4 regions of the Streptomyces sp. NPDC013455 genome follow, and region 2 is predicted to be linked to each of the others. Evidence: riboswitches for the same ligand, from Rfam matches in the RefSeq annotation. Region 2 holds a riboswitch; each other region holds the start of a gene.

What was found. Region 2 has a riboswitch for cyclic di-AMP ahead of ABZ576_RS29220 (M23 family metallopeptidase). Riboswitches for the same ligand answer to the same signal wherever they lie in the genome.
Positions count from the first base shown of each region.
Region 1: it holds a riboswitch for cyclic di-AMP, as region 2 does, so the genes downstream of both, ABZ576_RS06245 (transglycosylase family protein) here and ABZ576_RS29220 (M23 family metallopeptidase) in region 2, are expected to answer to the same signal.
Region 3: it holds a riboswitch for cyclic di-AMP, as region 2 does, so the genes downstream of both, ABZ576_RS18540 (NlpC/P60 family protein) here and ABZ576_RS29220 (M23 family metallopeptidase) in region 2, are expected to answer to the same signal.
Region 4: it holds a riboswitch for cyclic di-AMP, as region 2 does, so the genes downstream of both, ABZ576_RS07150 (M23 family metallopeptidase) here and ABZ576_RS29220 (M23 family metallopeptidase) in region 2, are expected to answer to the same signal.

Region 1 is NZ_JBEYCX010000002.1:475,267-478,452, reverse strand. Features, by position in the region: gene eno (phosphopyruvate hydratase) at 1-286, opposite strand, end outside; gene ABZ576_RS06245 (transglycosylase family protein) at 591-1,271, opposite strand; cyclic di-AMP (ydaO/yuaA leader) riboswitch at 1,276-1,451, opposite strand; gene ABZ576_RS06240 (transglycosylase family protein) at 1,635-2,696, opposite strand; gene ABZ576_RS06235 (cytochrome P450) at 2,865-3,186, opposite strand, start outside.
Region 2 is NZ_JBEYCX010000023.1:21,846-25,031, forward strand. Features, by position in the region: gene ABZ576_RS29215 (aldo/keto reductase) at 1-211, opposite strand, end outside; gene ABZ576_RS29220 (M23 family metallopeptidase) at 278-1,348, opposite strand; cyclic di-AMP (ydaO/yuaA leader) riboswitch at 1,356-1,524, opposite strand; tRNA gene ABZ576_RS29225 (tRNA-Met) at 1,824-1,897, shown strand; gene ABZ576_RS29230 (dihydrofolate reductase family protein) at 1,946-3,079, opposite strand; gene ABZ576_RS29235 (MarR family transcriptional regulator) at 3,173-3,186, shown strand, end outside.
Region 3 is NZ_JBEYCX010000010.1:170,415-173,600, forward strand. Features, by position in the region: gene ABZ576_RS18535 (hypothetical protein) at 1-230, shown strand, start outside; gene ABZ576_RS18540 (NlpC/P60 family protein) at 247-1,617, opposite strand; cyclic di-AMP (ydaO/yuaA leader) riboswitch at 1,626-1,795, opposite strand; gene pcrA (DNA helicase PcrA) at 2,059-3,186, shown strand, end outside.
Region 4 is NZ_JBEYCX010000003.1:117,850-121,035, reverse strand. Features, by position in the region: gene ABZ576_RS07155 (GntR family transcriptional regulator) at 1-548, opposite strand, end outside; gene ABZ576_RS07150 (M23 family metallopeptidase) at 746-1,501, opposite strand; cyclic di-AMP (ydaO/yuaA leader) riboswitch at 1,514-1,668, opposite strand; gene ABZ576_RS07145 (pitrilysin family protein) at 1,890-3,186, opposite strand, start outside.

The DNA of each region.
Region 1 (3,186 bases), on a different contig from region 2:
CGAACATGGCCTGGTCGATCAGGCGCTGCTCGGTGGCGTCGTACCCGACCAGCTCCGGGCCGATCTGCTCGATGACGGCGAGGACGGCCTTCTCGACGCCCTTGCCCTGGTAGCGGTTCGGGTCACCGTCGCGCAGCTCGATGGCCTCGAAGGCGCCGGTCGAGGCGCCGGACGGAACGGCGGCACGACCCGTGCTGCCGTCGTCGAGGCCGACCTCGACCTCGACCGTGGGGTTGCCTCGGGAGTCCAGGATTTCCCGGGCTACGACGACGTCGATGGACGGCACGAGCATCTCCTTCTTGGATGTGACGCTGGAAGTGCGGGGCTGGTGTGCCTTGCGCCTAGAGCCTAACCGTCCCGGGGGCGTCGGCCACCGACCGACCGTCCCGTGGACAAGCTGACCGTACCTTTTGTTTCTGTCCGAAACAAAGGACTCCGGGTGGACGGACACAAAAAAGCCCCGTCCCGGTGCGTACGGGGGAACACGCACCGGGACGGGGAGCCCGTGGGGACGGGGGTGGCCCGCACGGGGGTCTTCAGCGTGGCCCGCACACCTGTGCGAGCCCTGTGGCTCCGGTGGGAGCCGGGTGTCACTTCAGGTGCAGCTGCTGGCCCGGGTAGATGAGGTCGGCGTCCTCGACGATGTTCTTGTTCAGCTCGAACAGCTTCTTCCAGCCGCCCTTGACGCCCTGCTCGTCGGCGATGGTGCTGAGGGTGTCGCCGGCGGCCACCTTGTACTCGCCGTCGCCCTTCGCGACCTTCTCGCCGGTCGGGGTGGTGACGGTCTTGCCCGTGGACGCGGCCGGACGCTCGGCGGAGCGGGAGGCGGCCTGCCCGTCGGTGGAGCGGGTGGCGGTGCCCGAGTCCGTGGAGGTGCTCGGGGCGGAGCCGTTGTAGGGGGTGCTGGACAGGCCCGTGCCGCAGACCGGCCAGGCGCCCTTGCCCTGCGCGGCGAGGACCTTCTCGGCGACCGCGATCTGCTGCGCCTTGCCGGCCTTGTCGGCGGTCGGGGCGTATGCGGTGCCGCCGTACGCGGCCCAGGTGGAGGCGGAGAACTGCAGACCGCCGTAGTAGCCGTTGCCGGTGTTGATGGACCAGTTGCCGCCGGACTCGCACTGGGCGACCTTGTCCCACTCGGCGGCGGTGGCGGCGGAGGCGTTGCCGGCCGCCATCAGCGGGGCGGCGACGGCGGCGCCGGTGACACCGGCGAGCGTGATGGCGCGGACGGCCTTGGACGGACGACGGTGCTTGCCCTTGCCGGTAAACAGCATGGATCGATCCCCTCACCGACGCCTGCGAGGTGAGCTGTCGGGTTCGGGCCGGTTGAGTTGCCCGGCCGCGGTCCCGCTTGCGCGGAGATCGCGGCTTCACCCCCAGCCGGTTCCAGCGTCAACCGCTGGTTCCGGCACCTACCTTGGGTCCCCCGCTCCTGCCTACGGCGCTTGACGCGACGACTGTTCCCGGGCGTCCGCTGGCAGGATTCGGCGTTGCGGATGCCGGGGCTCGCGGTGACGAGCGGCCTCGACCGTAGACACGCGATCCGCGGAATTTCAAAGACGATCAGGGCTTCTGAGACTCATCCCACACTTTCGCCAAATCGGACATTAGGGCGTTAAGTGGGGCGTCAACTGCCCCTACTCCGCGTCCTTTTCGTCCTCGACTTCCAGGGTCTGACCGGCGGTGATGTGGTTCGGGTCGGACCCGATGGCCTTCTTGTTGCCGGCGTAGAGCGCATGCCATCCGCCGTCGACGTCAAGGGAGTCGGCGATGGAGGCGAGGGAGTCTCCCTGGCGGACGGTGTAGGTACCCGGTTCGCGGGAGGCGTGCCGGCCGGACGCGGTGGCGTTCTGACCGTTTGTCACGCTTTCGTCCGCGCTCGCACCCCGGTGACGCCCGCCGCCCGCGAGGGCACCGGTGTCGACCAGGCTCCAGGAACCGGCGGCCTTCTGGGGATCGTCCGCGCGGCCGGGGTCCGGGGTGGCCGCGGGCAAGCCGTCGGCGCCCTGCGCGCTTCCCCGGTCCGGCGTGGCGGACTTGTCGGACTTGGGGGTGTCCGTCCCGATGGAGCCGGTGGCCGTGCCGGCTTCCTCGCCCGGCTCCGTGCTCGGCGTGGCCGTGGTGTCGGAGGAGGAACCGGAGCCGGTGCCGGTGTCGCCGCCCGTGCCGGTGCCGTCCGAGGTCTTCGGATCCGGCTTACCGGACGGGTGGGAGCTGTCGGACTTGCCGGAGGTGTCGGACTCGGGGGCGGGCGTCGAGGAGTCGGCCGGGGGCTCGGTGTCCTCGGAGCCGCCGACGCCCGTGTCGACGTCCACCGAACCCGAGTCCGTGGTCAGCCCGGACAGCAGGGCGCAGGTGGCCCAGGGGGCGGTGCCCTTGTCGGCGAGGATCTTCTCGGCCACGGAGATCTGCTGCGAACGGCTGGCCTGGTCGGCGCTGTCCGCGTACTGCGTACCGCCGTACGCGGCCCAGTCGTCCTGCGAGATCTGCAGGCCGCCGTAGTAGCCGTTGCCCGTGTCCGCGCTCCAGGAGCCTCCGCTCTCGCACTCGGCCACCTTGTCCCACGTGGTGCCGTCGGCCGCGTTGGCGCTCGCCGCGCCGAGCAGCGGGATGGCGATGGCGGAGCCGGTCACTCCGGCCGCGACGAGGAGGGCGGGAGCCTGGCGGGGGCGACGGTGTCGGCCGTTCCCGGAGAGCATGCAGAAGCCTTTCGAGCGACAGCAGGACCGGCGCGGCGGATGGAGCCGGTCGCCGCGCTGATGGGTGAACGTATAGGCAGACGATCACTTGTCACAAGTTCATGCCGCACAGATCACGTGAAGATCACAGAGTTGAACGTGTGTCATGTTCCGCTGGAGCGAGTGTGTTCAGACGGTGGGGGTGAACTCGACCGGCAGGCTGCGCAGGCCGCGCATGATGAGCCCGCCGCGCCAGCGCAGGTCGGCCGGATCCGCGGCGAGCCGCAGGTCGGGCAGGCGGGTGAGCAGCGTGGCGAGCGCGGTCTGCCCCTCCAGGCGGGCGAGCGGCGCGCCGAGGCAGTAGTGGATGCCGTGGCCGTAGCCGAGGTGCTGGTTGTCGCGGCGGGCGAGGTCCAGCACGTCCGGGTCACCGAACCGCTCCGGGTCCCGGTCGGCGGCGGCGAGGACGACGAGCACCGGATCGCCCGGCGCGATGTCCTGCCCGCCGATG
Region 2 (3,186 bases):
CGATGATCGTCTCGGACTCGCCGCCGGCATTGCCCTCGACCCAGGCCGAGTAGGAGTCGGCGGTGTCGATGAAGTTGCCGCCGGCCGCCGCGTAGGCGTCCAGGACGGCGAAGGAGGTGTCCTCGTCGGCGGTCCAGCCGAAGACGTTGCCACCGAGGCAGAGCGGGAAGACCTCGAGATCGGAAGAGCCGAGTTTACGAAGTGACGTCATACGTCATGACAACGCCGGCGGCGGGTCGTCGCATCCCGCCACCGGCGCCCTTTTCGGCAGGACGGCTCAGGGGTTGAGACCCTTGTCGCGCAGCCAGGCCGTCGGGTCGATGCCGGTGGCCTGGCCGCCCGGGTGGATCTCCAGGTGCAGGTGCGGGCCGGTGACGTTGCCGGTGGCGCCGACGCGGCCGATGACGTCGCCGGTACCGACCTTCTGGCCGACCGAGACACTGATCGAGGACTGGTGGCAGTACCACACCTCGGTGCCGTCCTCGAGGGTGAGGACCGTGCGGTAGCCGTAGGCGCCGGCCCAGCCCGCCTGGGTGATCGTGCCGCCGTGCACGGCCTTGACGAGGGTGCCGGTGGGGGCGGCGAAGTCCAGGCCGGTGTGGTAGCCGGAGGACCACATGGAGCCGGCCTGACCGAACGTCGAGGTGATCGTGTACGAGGAGGTCGGCAGGGCGTACTGCTTGGCCAGCTCGGCCAGCCGCTTCTCCTCGGCCGCCTTCTGTGCGGCGGCCTCCGCCTTCGCGGCCTCGGCCTCCGCCTCGGCCTCGGCCTTCTCCTTGGCCGCCGCGGCCTTGGCGGCGGCCTCCTTCTCGGCGGCGGCCGCGGCCGCGGCGCTCTGCTTCTCCGCGGCGGCGAGCGCGGTGGCGGTGGCCCTGCTCTCGGCCTGGCCCTGCTGCTGCTCGGCCTGGGCCATGATCCGGTTGCGCAGCGCCTCGCCCGCGTCGGTGCCGTGCTCGGTGTCGGCCGAGGTCCCGCCGAGGCTGCTGAGCGCGGTGGTGGTGGTTTCGGCCGCCTGGGCGTCGGCGGAGCCGTCGTCGAAGAGGGAGCCGACGGAGGGCAGGTCGGGCATCGAGATGGAGACCGGCGGCTTGCCGGTCTGGGCGCTGGCCATGCCGCCCGCGCCGACCGCGGCGATCACGCCGACGCCGAGGACGGTGGAGCTGCGCGCGAAGCCGCCGCGCTGCTTGGCGACGCGGTGCCGGCCGCGGACCGGGGCGACGGTCTCCTCGGTGGGGTTCCACTCCTCCCAGGGACCCTCTTCCGCGCGGTAGGCGCCGTAGCCGAAGGTCTCGGCCGGCGCTTGGGCCGGTATGAACGGGGCTTCTGGGGCAGGCCGGTTGGACGCCACGCAGGCGTGCTCCTTTCCTTCCTCCGCCTACCGGGTTAGCTGACGGGTTCGGAGCAGGAAGGTCTCCTACGCGCGTATACCGGTCGTGGACTCCGTGAGTTCACGACCGCATCCGCGTGATTCACCCCAGGGTGGTGGTTCCCCGGCTCCCTTGCGGGATTCGGCGCGTGCGCACGGAGCCGCCTCTTGTGACGGCTGGGACGACCGCGCTGCGTTATCGAACGTTAATAGACCTGCCAGTCACTTTCCAAGCCGTTCGACTTGATCGTTAAGCTTTTTAAACCCCGGACTTACCGGCCAGGACCCCTGCAAAACGGGCGAGTTGACCCCAGGCCAGCAGTCATCGACGGTTTTGATGGTGACCCGGACCTGAAGCGCACGGCACCCCTTCGATCACTGTGCGTGATGATCGGCGCGGGCGCGGGAAGCGATGTGCATCGGACCCCTCGCATGGCGTATGCTGGTCACACAACGACGCGGGGTGGAGCAGCTCGGTAGCTCGCTGGGCTCATAACCCAGAGGTCGCAGGTTCAAATCCTGTCCCCGCTACTGAAGACTCAGGGCCGGAATCCAGTGGATTCCGGCCCTGAGTGCTTTTCAGGCGAGCAGATGGGCGTTCGGCTCCTTGGCGAGGGCCTCAAGCTCCGGCAGGACGACGACCCGCGCACCCCCGGTGCGCAGCAGCCCCGCCCCGTCGGCCGCCGTCACGAAGGTGTCCGGCTCCCGCCAGGCGGTGACCACGCGGCGCACGCCCGCGGCGAGGATCAGCTCGGCGCAGGGCGCGGGCCGCGAGGAACGGCGGGCACAGGGCTCCAGGCTGCTGTAGACGGTCGCGCCCGGCAGTCGCGGGTCATCGCGGCCGATCTTCGCCAGCGCCGCCTCCTCCGCGTGGACCACGGGGTCGGCGCCCTCCCGGGAGTGGCCGCGGGCCAGCTCCGTACCGTCGGCGGCGACCACGACCGCGCCGACGCTGAACGCCGTCTCCGAGGGCGGGCACAGCGCGGCGAGCTCGCACGCGGTGCGCAGCCAGTGGCGGTCGGCGGCGGTGGCGGCCGGGCCGGTGCCGGGGGCCGTGGGCGCGTACCGCATGAGGACGACGTCCTCGATCCGCCGGGTGTCGAGCAGCCGCAGGCGACCGCCCTGGTAGGGGCCGGGCCCGAACAGGCGCGGGGCCGCGGGGTCGCCCACGAAGAGCGGGGCGAGCACCAGCTGGAGTTCGTCGGCGAGGCCCTGGTGGAGCAGCTGGGTGTGGACCGTGCCGCCGCCCTCGACCATCAGGCGGCCGACCCCGCGCACGTCGTGCAGGTGCTCCAGCAGGGCCCGCCAGTCGAGGGCCGGGCCGAGCGGGACGACGTCGGCGGTGCGCCCGAGCAGCCGCGCGGCCCGTTCGGCGCCCCGGTCGGTGGTGTAGACGAGCTTCTCGCCGCCGGTATGCCAGAAGTGGGCGCCCGGGTCGAGGTCGCCGGAGGCGGTGACGGTGACCTTGAGCGGGTACTCCGGCCGGCCCGCCGCGACGCGTGCCGCGCGCCGGTCGGCTGAGTAGACCAGCAGCCTCGGGTTGTCGGCGCGGAGGGTGCCGGCGCCGACGAGGACGGCGTCGGCGGAGGCCCGGACCTCGTCGACCCGGTCGAAGTCGGCCGGGCTGGAGAGCAGCAGCCGCTCGGGGCCGGTGTCGTCCAGATAGCCGTCGAGGGAGACGGCGGCGGACAGCAGCACGTACGGCAGGGGCATCGGCGCCCTCTCTGGGGAGGCGGACGGTCGCTGAGTGGACCGTCGGCAGGCGGACGGCTTGGTTCAATTTTGAAGCAAACTTACACTGGCGGCATGACGACCCGCTG
Region 3 (3,186 bases), on a different contig from region 2:
TGCACGGCGCTCTCACCATGCTGGTCACCGGCGTGGCCCTGGTCGGTCTCAACCAGGCCGACGACCAGCACGTGAACAACATCAAGATCGGCGTGAAGCTGGCGCTGCTGATCGTGATCCTCGGCCTGGTCTACGTCAAGCGCGACGAGGAACGGGTCGACAAGGGCCTCTTCGGGCTGGTCGGCCTGCTGACCACCGCCAACGTCTTCATCGCCGTCCTGTGGACCTGATCCCCGGCGCTCCGGGTCACCCCGGCCGGACCACGCTGTGGACGGCCGGCCGGCCGACGCCGGAGACCGGCTCCTCGCGGACGTAGTCACCCGGCCTCGGGGCGTGGACCATCATGCCGTCGCCCGTGCAGAGTCCGACATGGCTCACGTCGTCGAAGAACACGAGGTCGCCGGGGCGGGCCTCGGCCGGCGGGACCGGGGTGCCGGCGGCGGCCTGTTCGCGCGCGGTGCGCGGCAGGGTGACGCCGGCGGACTTCCAGGCCGCCTGGGTGAGGCCCGAGCAGTCATAGGACCCGGGACCGGCGGCGCCCCACACGCACGGCTTGCCGAGCTGGGCGCGCGCGAAGGCGACGGCCTCCCTGGCCTTGGTCGCGTGCCCACCGGACGGCACGGACGGCGCAGGCGAGGCAGGGGACACGGACGGCGCGGACGAGGCGGGCGGCACGGACGGCGCGGGCGAGGCAGGGGACACGGACGGCGCGGACGAGGCCGGCGGCACGGACGGCACGGGTGGCCTGGACGGCATGGGCGGCGTGGCGATGCCCTGCCCGGTCCGCTGCGACACCTGCCCGGTCCACTGCGGCACCTGCCCGGTCCGCTGTGGCACCTGGGCGGGCCCCCGCGACACGTGGTCGGGCCCCTGCGGCGCCTGGTCGGCCGGCTGCGACATGTGGCCGGTCGGCGGCGTCGCCCGGGTGGTCCGCCGTGACACCAGCACGCGCGCGTGGGCGAGCTTCTTCTGCACGGCCGCCTTGGCCGCCTTCGGGCCGCTCGCAGGAACCTCGGCCCGGCTGCCCGCCACGGCGGTGCTTGCGACGGCGGTGCTTGCGACGGCGGTGCCCGCCACGGCGGAGTCCGGGGCGGCCCCGTGCCGGGCCGGGGCCGCGCCGCGCTGGGCCGGGGCCGCGCCGCGCTGGGCCGGGGTCCTGTCGCCCGGGGTCCTGTCGCCGGGGGTGGTGCCGCGCTGTGCGGGAAGGGCGCGGGTCCTGGCCGCGCGCCGGGCGACCTCGTCGCGGAGCCGCTGGAGACTGTCCGCGCGTCGCCGCGGGGCCTCGGCCGGTTCCTCCCGCCCGGTCCCCCCGGTGCGCTCGGCTTTCCCGGTGCGCTCCGCTCGCTCGGTCCACCCGGCGCGCTCCGCCCGGTCGCCCCGGACGATTCGTTCCTTGCCCGTGCCGGATGTCCCGGCCCCCGACTCCGCCCGGCGGTAGAGGTCGTCGATCTTCCGCTCGACCTCCTCGGCGCTCGGCTTGCCGTGACCGGCCGCGTAGGTGGCCTCGGAGCTCTGGGAGAGCATGGCCACGGAGGTGAGCGCGGCGGTGGCGAGGGCGGGGGTGCGGATGCCCGCTGTCTGAGTACCGCCGGGGCGCGGCTTGCGGTGCGACGCCAAGAGGGGCGACTCCTTCCGTGCTGCCGCCTACCGGGTTAGCTGTCGGGTTCGGGCGGCTGCTTGGAAGGGTTGCCCTACGGCGTCGTCCCGGGCGGGAGTCGGCCGATTCACCCCAGGATCGGTGGGTCCCCGGCTCCGGGCACCGTGCGGGGCGCGCCGGACTCGGCGGAGGCCGCGCGGCCCGGCGACGTTCGCCGGTAGGGGGTCGTGCGGCCTGACGGCAACCTAGCCAACTCGTGTGTCTTCTGTGAAGGTTGGTGCGCAGTATGTCCGATACATTTCCGTGACCTGTCAGAGGTTTCACGACCGCGTCACCGGCTGCTTCCATTGCGTGAGCAAAGGGCGGGGCGGGGCCGGCGTAGAGATCGACTCCTCCGGAAACCGGTCATGTTCCGGGGACGGCGACCGGTTGTCGGTGGGGCGCCCTAGACTCGGAGAGCGATGAGCAGCCTCTTTGACGACAGCTTCCTGGCGGACCTCCAGCCCCCTCGCGGGCGCGAGGAGGAGCCCCCGCCGCCGCCCGAGGACGATCACGCTCCGGAGCCGCTTCCGGACGATCTGTTCGGCGGGAAGTTCGACGTACCGCCGGACAGGGACGCGTACTACCGGGACGGTGCCCCGCGCCCGGTGATCGATGCGGCGGCGCTCCTGGAGGGGCTTAACGACAACCAGCGCGCCGCGGTCGTGCACGCCGGCTCCCCGCTGCTCATCGTCGCGGGCGCCGGCTCCGGCAAGACCCGCGTGCTCACCCACCGCATCGCCCACCTGCTCGCCGAGCGGAACGTGCACCCGGGCCAGATCCTCGCGATCACCTTCACCAACAAGGCCGCGGGCGAGATGAAGGAGCGTGTCGAGCAGCTCGTCGGCCCGCGCGCCAACGCGATGTGGGTGATGACCTTCCACAGCGCGTGCGTGCGGATCCTGCGCCGCGAGTCGAAGAAGCTGGGCTTCACGTCGTCGTTCTCGATCTACGACGCCGCCGACAGCAAGCGCCTGATGGCCCTGGTCTGCCGTGACCTGGACCTCGACCCCAAGCGCTTCCCGCCCAAGTCCTTCAGCGCCAAGATCAGCAACCTGAAGAACGAGCTGATCGACGAGGAGGACTTCGCCGCCCAGGCCGCCGACGGCTTCGAGAAGACCCTCGCCCAGGCCTACGCGCTGTACCAGTCGCGGCTGCGCGAGGCGAACGCGCTGGACTTCGACGACCTGATCATGACGACGGTCAACCTGCTGCGCGCCTTCCCGGACGTCGCCGAGCACTACCGCCGCCGCTTCCGGCACGTCCTGGTCGACGAGTACCAGGACACCAACCACGCCCAGTACGCCCTCGTCCGCGAGCTGGTCGGGACGGGCGAGCGCACCGCCGGGGACGCCGGCACCCCGCCCGGCGTAGACGACCTCCCGCCCGCCGAACTCTGTGTCGTGGGCGACGCGGACCAGTCGATCTACGCCTTCCGGGGCGCGACGATCCGCAACATCCTCCAGTTCGAGGAGGACTACCCCGACGCGACGACGATCCTGCTGGAGCAGAACTACCGCTCCACGCAGACCATTCTGTCGGCCGCCAAC
Region 4 (3,186 bases), on a different contig from region 2:
CCGCGCGCCACCGCGTCGACGATCGCCCCGTGCTCCGTCCAGGAGTCGACGGGGCTCGACGGCGCCTCCACCGCGTACATCCAGGCGATCTTGTGCCGCAGCTGGGTGAGCATCGAGGTCAGCGACGGGCTGCCGGAGGCCTGCGCGAGGGTCTCGTGGAACCAGCCGCCCAGCGAGCGCAGATCCTCGCTGTGCCCCCGCCGGGCCCGCTCCTGACCGAGCCGTACCAGCCCGCGCAGCACCTTCAGATGGGCCTCGGTGCGCCGCTGGGCGGCCCGCGCTGCGCCCAGCGGCTCCAGCAGCATCCGCATCTCCAGCAGGTCGGCGGCCTCCTGCTCGGTCGGCTCGGCCACGCACGCGCCCGCGTGCCGGCGCGTCACCACGAAGCCCTCCGCCTCCAGCGTGCGCAGCGCCTCCCGCACGGGGACGCGCGAGACGCCGTAGCGGCGGGCCAGTACTTCCTCGGTGAGGCGGCTGCCGCGCTCGTAGACACCGGCGACGATGTCGTCCCGGATCGCCGTGCACACCGAGTGCGCCGGAATACGCATGACCGACCTCCGCATTAATCCCCGTGAAACGCCGTCGCCGACGCGTGTTCCGTGACTCTATTCCAGTGAGCGGTAATTGCCGACGGCGGGTCGTAATCCATGGATATTTTTTGGTCAGCACATCCGGCGGAAGCCGTGAAAAACGACGAAAGCCCCGGCTCGGTGAGCCGGGGCTTCGGAGGGGCGTGCGGTGCGCGTCAGACGTTCACGCCGTGCTTGCGGAGGTAGGCCACGGGGTCGATGTCCGAGCCGTAGTCGGGGGTCGTGCGCGCCTCGAAGTGGAGGTGCGGGCCCGTGACGTTGCCGGTGGCGCCGGACAGGCCGATCTGCTGGCCCGGGACGACCTTCTGGCCCACGGTGACGCCGATGGAGGACAGGTGCCCGTACTGGGTGTACATGCCGTCGGCCATCCGGATCACGATCTCGTTGCCGTACGCGCCGCCCCAGCCGGTGGAGACGACCGTGCCGGAGCCCACAGCGTGGACGGCGGTGCCGCTGGCGGCGTGGAAGTCGATGCCGGTGTGCGAACCGGAGGACCACAGGCCGCTGCTCGCCTGGTAGGCCGTGGAGACGTAGGAGTGCGCGATGGGGCTGACGAAGGCGTTCAGCCGCTTGCGCTCGGCCTCGCGGGCGGCGCGGGCCCTGGCCTCGCGCACCTCCTCGGCCCTCTCGGCGGCCAGCTTCGCCGCGGCTGCCTCGACCGCCCGCTCGTCGGCGGCCTGCTGCTGGGCGGCGGCCTGCGCGTCGATCTGCTCGGCGACGTCGTCGCTCACGGTGAGGACCGGGGTGAGGCCGGTCTGCTCGGTGGAGTTCTCCGCGGCGAGCGCCGGGGAGGCGGCGAGGGTGCCGATCACACCGGTGGTGGTCAGGGCCGCGACGCCGGCCGCCTGGGCGGTGGTCCGCTTGACCCGGCCGGGCTTGCGGTGCTTCCCGGTGGCGCACATGAACGCCATGAAGTGGCTGGTCCTTTCCTTCCCTCTCGCCTACCGGGTTAGCTGACGGGTTCGGAGCAGGAAGGTCTCCTACGGGCCCCCTGGCGGGCGCCCGATTCACCCCAGGGACTGCATGGGTCCCCGGCTCCCCTGGCTCGCGCCGTACGGGGACTCGGCGATGGCTGTCCGGTGCCGCGGTTGCGGCGCACTGCCTGACGAACAGCCCGGACGACGCTACGGCGGCCCGCTTTCAATCCTCAAACGAATCCCTCGGTTTGTAGCGCATCCCACAGGGCAGACAGGCAACCTCCGCCCCAAAACGGGCATCTGAGGGAGCGAGTGGAACAGCGTGGGGCCCCGGCGGTCCGTCGACCGGTCGCCGGGGCCCCACGCGCGTGCCGCCGCTCGGCTACTCGGCCGCCACGACGGTCACTTCACCGATGCCGAGCGCCTCGACCGGCGCCTTGATCCGTGCCGCGTCGCCGACGAGGACCGTCACCAGACGGTCCACCGGGAAGGCGTTCACGACGGCCGCGGTGGCCTCCACCGTGCCCGTGGCGGCCAGCTGCTGGTACAGCGTCGCCTGGAAGTCGTCGGGCAGGTGCTGCTCGACCTGGTCGGCCAGGGTGCTCGCGACGGCCGCCGCGGTCTCGTACTTGAGCGGCGCCACGCCGACCAGGTTCTGCACGGCGACGTCCCGCTCGGCGTCGGTCAGGCCCTCGCTCGCGAGGGTGCGCAGCACCTTCCAGAGGTCCTCCAGCGCCGGGCCGGTGTTCGGCGTGTCCACGGAGCCGCTGATGGCGAGCATCGCGGCGCCCGTGCCGTCCGGCGCGGAGCGCAGGACCTGCCCGAAGGAGCGCACGCCGTACGTGTAGCCCTTCTCCTCGCGCAGGACGCGGTCCAGGCGGGAGGTGAGGGTGCCGCCGAGGCAGTACGTGCCGAGCACCTGGGCCGGCCACACCCGGTCGTGCCGGTCGGGGCCGACCCGGCCGATGAGCAGCTGGGTCTGCACGGCGCCGGGCCGGTCCACGATGACCACGCGCCCGGTGTCGTCGGCGGTCACCGGCGGCACGGGCCGGGGCTCGCCCGGGGTGCCGGTCCAGGCGCCCAGGGTGTCGCCGAGCAGTGCGTCGAGGTCGGCGCCGGTCAGGTCGCCGACGACGACCACGGTGGCCGTCGCGGGCCGCACATGGCGGTCGTAGAAGGCGCGTACGGCCGCGGCGTCGATCTTCTCGACCGTCTCCTCGGTGCCCTGGCGCGGGCGGGACATGCGCGAGGACGCCGGGAACAGCTCCCTGGACAGCTCCTTGGCGGCCCGGCGGGCGGGGTTGGCCAGCTCGTGCGGGATCTCGTCCAGGCGGTTGCGGACCAGCCGCTCGACCTCGCTCTCGGCGAAGGCCGGCGCGCGCAGGGCGTCGGCGAGCAGGCCGAGGCCCTTGGCCAGCCGGGAGGCGGGTACCTCCAGGCTGAGCCGGACGCCGGGGTGGTCGGCGTGCGCGTCGAGAGTGGCGCCCGCGCGCTCCAGCTCGGCGGCGAACTCCTCGGCGGAGTGCCGGTCGGTGCCCTCCGAGAAGGCCCGCGCCATGATCGTGGCGACGCCGTCCAGGCCGGCCGGCTCGGCGTCCAGGGGCGCGTCCAGCAGCACCTCCACGGCCACGACCTGCTGGCCGGGGCGGTGGCAGCGCAGCACGGTCAGGCCGTTGTCC